2 regions of the Paenibacillus sp. FSL R10-2778 genome follow, and region 2 is predicted to be linked to the other one. Evidence: riboswitches for the same ligand, from Rfam matches in the RefSeq annotation. Region 2 holds a riboswitch; the other holds the start of a gene.
What was found. Region 2 has a riboswitch for glycine ahead of gcvT (glycine cleavage system aminomethyltransferase GcvT). Riboswitches for the same ligand answer to the same signal wherever they lie in the genome.
Positions count from the first base shown of each region.

Region 1 (3,156 bases), 440 kb from region 2:
GTTATCGTAATGGATCATCAACCAACCAATAGGATTGAATACGCAGATGACGTTGATTTGATACTTAGCGGACATACGCATCAAGGACAAGTATTCCCTGCAAATCTGATCACCAATGCTATGTTTACAGTAGATTATGGCCACTATCAGAAGAATCCTAACAGCCCTCACGTCATCGTTACATCTGGTGCAGGGACTTGGGGACCGCCATTACGAATTGGCACGAATAGTGAGATAGCACAAATCAAAGTTGATTTTAAATAGAGGATAATTTTAGACTGATTAAAAAACATGGAAGAATATCCCGATAGCATACATAAGTTCGAAAAAGAGCATCGACCTCATTAATGAGAAAATCCACCACCGTATACGGTGGTGGATTTCTATGTCTGCCTATCCAACTGTAATATCACCAAGCATCCTCACCGACTAATCATGCCGAATCTCCGTGTTAGTCCGAATACCTTCGAGACGTGCTCTTGGATCAGGCGTTATTCTTTCCCTCTTTCTTCTATTTATCGAATACAAAACAAATAATAATATAAACCATAGAGGCGTCAACAATAAGGCCGGACGAGTTTCATCAGCAAATAGCATAATTATGAGTATGATTGCAAACAAAGCTAGAACAACATAATTCACAAAGGGTGTAAACGGTGCTTTGAATTTTGATTTGGCCTGCAATTCCGGCTTCGTCTTTTTATATCGCAAATGGCAAATTAGAACGACGCCCCAAACCCAGATGAAACAAATGGCACTAATTGTTGTCACGATGCCAAAAGCCGTCTCCGGAATCAGCTTACTCAACAAAGCGCCTACAGATAAGACAAGTGTGGATATGAATAAAGCATTACTTGGTACATGATTTTTATTAAGCTTTGCAAAGTTGGCTGGAGCCTGGTCATTTCTGCTTAGATTGTATAGAATCCGGCTTGTTGAGAACATCCCGCTATTACAAGCGGACGCAGCTGAAGTTAATACAACGAAGTTAATAACCCCCGCGGCAATCGGAATCCCCACTAAACTAAATGTTTTAACAAAAGGGCTTTCTGCCGGGTTTAGTTCTGTCCAAGCGTTGATGCATAATAAGGCAATAATAGCACCCACGTAGAAAAATAGAATTCGCAAAGGTATTTTATTAATCGCCGATGGGATAGTTTTTTCTGGATTGGAGGTCTCTGCTGCCGATACGCCCACCAATTCCACACCCACAAAAGCAAACACAACCATTTGAAATGAAAGCAGGAACCCTGAAATGCCGTTTGGAAATACTCCCCCATGTGCCCAAATATTACTGAGCGCAACGGTTCCGGTAGTTGTTTTGAATCCAATCACCAGTAAGACTACCCCGATAGCAATCAAAGCGAGAATAGTGATTACTTTAATTAAAGCAAACCAAAATTCCAATTCGCCAAAGCTTTTTACCGTTAATAAATTGAGTCCTAATAAAATAATTAAACAAATGACTGCGGGTATCCATTGCGGGATATCAAACCAATATTGTACATAGACCCCAACAGCTATAATATCGGCCATAGCCGTCATGATCCAACAAAACCAATAGGTCCATCCGGTTACAAACGCCGCCCGCGGTCCAAGATAGTCTTCGGCAATGTCTGTAAAAGATTGATAACCTGCTTTAGACAACAGAAGTTCTCCTAATGCCCTCATCACAAAAAAAATAGCGATACCCACGATTAAATAAGCAAAAATGATGGATGGTCCTGCCAGCTGTATAGCTTTACCTGATCCTAAAAATAATCCGGTACCGATGGTTCCACCAATCGCAATGAGCTGAACATGCCGATTCTCTAAATCTCTCTTTAATTCTTGTGCTGCCATTTCAAACTCCCCCTTATGTGAAAAAATATACAAGTGAAAATGATAACAAAAAAGAGATTGGATACGCTCCAATCTCTTAGGTCTAAGAATAATAAATAAAATACATTCCTTTATTCTGACGATGATCAGAATAACAAATGAATTATCTAGTACTCTTCTGTCCTTTTGCCTGAGATTGTGAACCCTTCGGCGCCGGGGGAATCCCCCACGGTCTCTCCAGAAGCTGCTCCTGCTATAGTGTGATCCATAGCAATCATAGCTTGCGAATTATTTAATTGTTATGCCGCTAACTTCATTTTTAATATTTTTCAATACTAATCATTGTCAAATATTTTGTCAATAACATTAATTACCGCTGGATTTAAACACATAATACGGATTTTTAATAAAAATGCGAGAAATTAATAGCCTAAACGAGGGTAAAATGCTCGTTTTTAAAAGCTTCTCCTCTAATTGCGATTTACTTTAAGACCCAAAAGATTACTATTTGGAGTACGTATTTCATTTAGATTTTGAAAGCGTTTTATTAGAGGAGTACAGGTAGCTTGTTATGCATGGCAACTAAGTGAGGGGGAATTTATTTGAGACAAAAAACAAGCAATAGGTTTATGAGCGCACTCAAAAAAGACGGGCTTCTTTATATGATGGCACTGCCCGGCATATTAGCGCTGTTGGCCTTTTCCTACTTGCCAATGGCAGGGTCGATTTTAGTGTTTAAGGAATATCGCTTTGACGGAGGTATTTTTAACAGCCCATGGGCAGATCCCATCTTTAAAAACTTTCAATTTTTCTTTAACAATTTTGATACTGCAATGCGGGCGACATTTAATACGATAATGTTCAATATTTTATTTTTTGTATTTGGCACCATCTTCGCGGTAGCGATTGCTATTATGCTCAATGAAATTTCTAGTCGCCGATTCGTCAAAGTTAATCAAAGCATTATGTTTTTTCCGTTTTTTATGTCTTGGATGGTTATTGGCTCCATTCTAAATGCAATTTTGAATAATGAAACAGGCTTTCTAAATCAGATTATTAAAAGCATCACCGGTTCAACTTATGATTTTTATGCTACGCCGTGGATTTGGATTCCGATTCTGGTCATTGTGGTGATTTGGCAAAGTACAGGTTATAACTCCATTATTTATTTTGGTGTGTTGACTGGCTTTGATTCCTCCATGTATGAAGCCGCCGAGGTAGATGGCGCCAGTAAACTTCAGCAAATTTTTAAAATTACAATTCCTATGCTTAAACCGACCATCATTATTTTGTTTCTATTATCGGTCGGCAATATGCTGCGCGGTAACCTAAATA
Region 1 is NZ_CP151956.1:6,821,032-6,824,187, forward strand. Features, by position in the region: gene NST40_RS30530 (metallophosphoesterase) at 1-264, shown strand, start outside; gene NST40_RS30535 (amino acid permease) at 430-1,842, opposite strand; glycine riboswitch at 1,990-2,072, opposite strand; gene NST40_RS30540 (ABC transporter permease subunit) at 2,424-3,156, shown strand, end outside.
Region 1: linked by a shared signal. The riboswitch ahead of NST40_RS30535 (amino acid permease) and the one ahead of gcvT (glycine cleavage system aminomethyltransferase GcvT) in region 2 are both predicted to bind glycine.

Region 2 (3,156 bases):
TAGTGCCTTGGTAACGTACCGCTTCAGGAATATCGGAGAACAGCTCATCTATAGACTGAATCCCGACGGTCTCCATCATCTCTACGCGGTCCTGTTCTGTCATGGGCAGATAACGGTGCTTCATTAAGGTTTCACTCCTTGGCTTTTTTAAAATATAAGAAAGTACAATTTTCACGCTATACTTTATCCTTCTATTTCTCGCTTAAAAGTTCACCGTCCTTATATGGACGCTAAAGGCGTTTATACTTGTAAAAAGGGGCCTTAATCACTACAGCCTTAAGCTGCTTACCGCGTATCTCCACGTAAACCTCTGTGCCTATTTCACTGTAAGCAGCATCAAGCAATGCCAACCCCAGGTTACGTTTCAGCGTAGGGGACTGCGTTCCGGTTGTGACCTCACCAATCTTAACCCCATCTGCCCAAACAGGATAATGGGAGCGTGGAATGCCTCGATCAATCATTTCTAGGCCGACAAGGCGACGGGGAATGCCAGCTTCTTTTTGCTGTATTAGTGCATCGCGTCCGATAAAGTCTATTTTGTCCAGCTTCACGAAGAACTGTACTCCTGCTTCAAGCGGGGTGATGTCAGCAGATAGCTCCTGACCGTACAGTGGTAATTTCGCCTCAAAACGCAGGGTATCCCGTGCACCCAGTCCAGCAGGTGTTAATCCGTGGGGCGCGCCTGCTGCAAGCAGTCCGTTCCATAACGTTTCTGCACCTTCCAGCGGAGCGTAAATCTCGAAGCCATCTTCACCGGTATAACCCGTACGGGAGATAAGTACCTCTACACCGCAAACGGTGGCGCGTTCGATGAAATGGAAAGGCTTGAGTGCTGAAATAGGAGCATCCGTAACTTCCGCGAGAATGGTCTCTGCCAGAGGACCCTGCAAGGCGAGCAAAAGCGTCTCGTCAGAGACATTAGTGAGCGTGACTTCGCCGAATTCAGAGGTCAAATGCTCTTGCAGCCACTGGAAGTCTTTGTCGATGTTGGAGGCATTAACGACGAGCATATAATGCCCTTCGCTTAGGCGATACACGAGTAGGTCGTCGACAACTCCGCCATTTGGATAACAGAGCAGCGTATATTGCGCCGCACCATCTGTAAGGCGGCTGACATCATTGGTTGTCATTTTTTGCAAAAAGTCTTCTGCACCGCTCCCAATCACCATGAATTCACCCATATGCGAGACATCGAACAGCCCAGCCTGCTGGCGAACGGCTTCGTGCTCTTTCACGATACCTGTAAACTGTACTGGCAGCTCCCAGCCACCGAAGTCAATGCACCTGGACTCCGTATAAGCGGAATAGAGATCATAAAAAGGTGTTCTTCTCAAAGCATCCATGTCGTCACTCCCCTTGATCTGATTACATACGAAAAAAGGACAGGCAGAAGCAATCATGCATAAATGCACAAATCGCTTTCTGCTCTGTCCTTTGTACCTGAGAGTTACCCTGCCGTAACTAGCTTGCAGGTTTCCCCGTTGGTGATCTGACGCATCTAGCCTTGCGTCTGATGCTCTCCAGAGATACGTCCGACAAAGGTCCTTTTGCCTGAGAGATTCACCCCTGTTAGGGCTTACTCCTTCGGCGCCGTCTTCAAGTGAGACAGTCTCTCCCTATGCCATCATCCGCAATTATATTTCTTCGAGAAACGGTTATTGTCTATAAAAAGACGACAACGTCATTTCTTCTTGTATGTCTCCATTAAACGGGTATAGTCGGGCGCTGTCAACAAGAAAACGTCGAAAAAATGACAAATTTAAATTTCCTGTTAGTAATATTGACATTGTGAGCCGGGATAACTTAGGCTATAACTAAATTTAGAACTCCAAATTGGAAATGAGGCGGCTTGAAATGAGTGAAGTATTAGACAACCTTCTTTACAGCGAAGAGCATGAATGGGCACAGCAAGTAGAAGGGCGAGTAGTACGTGTTGGGATTACGGACCATGCTCAGCATTTATTAGGCGACATCGTATTTGTTGAGTTTCCTGAGGTAGGATCGACCATTTCGGCCGGTGACAGCGTAGGCAGTATCGAATCCGTTAAGACGGTATCGGAGTTGTATTCGCCCGTCTCTGGGACGGTTACCAAGGTGAATGATGGATTAGAAGCTAGTCCGGAGCTTATCAATGATCAGCCGTATGGCGGGGGTTGGATTTTTGAGATTGAAGTTGATGGAGAGTATGCTGATGCTGTAAAAGGTCTGTTAGATGCAGCTGGTTATAGCGCGTTAGTTGCTGAATAATTGGAAATCGGGGACGGAAAATAGTCTGATCAAGTGTGATATTTTTAGCAGCAAGTTTCTGTGATTCGGGGACTTGCTGTTTGTGTTTCTTATGTAGATTGTGCGAGTATTCGTAAACCCAATCGAGTGGTTTGAGGGTCTAGTGGAGTATGGAATTAGGGAAAACCTCCCTCTTTTTAGACGATTATAGCGTGAGAGTTAGGGTTTTAGGAAATTCCTCCCTAATCATCTCGGTAAAACCACTATTTCAGACTAAAAAGAGTAATAATCAGGGAGAAATTCCCTCATTCCGCGATTGGATACGATAATAGGTGAATAATCAGGGAGGTTTTCCCTAATTAAATTGGATGAAGCCCCTTGTTAGCTCAATGTGGTAATTGCCATTGCCCCTGCTGCCGAACTTAGCTCTGAGCGCAAACTTTTATTCCACCTCTTGAAGCTGTCGAAGTACAATGATCTCTACGCGTCGATTTTTCTGTTTGCCTGCTACCGTAGTATTATCTGCTGTTGGTCGGGTATCGGCATAACCTGCATATTGAAAAGTGTCCGGGTTCAGTCCTTCATTATCTAAGAAAAAGCGCAGCACAGAAAGCGCACGAGCACCCGATAGCTCCCAATTGTCGTTATAACGTGAAGCTGATGACACTGGTGTATTATCCGTATGTCCTTCAATGCTGATCGTTGCCCCGATATCTTTGAATAAGCCAGACAACTGCTGAAGAGCTGGAAGGGCTGGTGACTTCACATCTGCTTTACCCACATCAAAAAGAAAACGGTCGCTGAGCGTGATTTCTATGCCCTGCGGTTTGTCGGCTACAAATATTTGTTCACCGAGATTATTCTCCTCCACATAGTGGGTGATCACACCCATTAACTCAGCAAGCTTCGCCTCTTGTTCTCGAAAAGCCA
Region 2 is NZ_CP151956.1:6,382,494-6,385,649, reverse strand. Features, by position in the region: gene gcvPA (aminomethyl-transferring glycine dehydrogenase subunit GcvPA) at 1-124, opposite strand, end outside; gene gcvT (glycine cleavage system aminomethyltransferase GcvT) at 231-1,343, opposite strand; glycine riboswitch at 1,530-1,628, opposite strand; gene gcvH (glycine cleavage system protein GcvH) at 1,855-2,247, shown strand; gene NST40_RS28675 (flagellar motor protein MotB) at 2,669-3,156, opposite strand, start outside.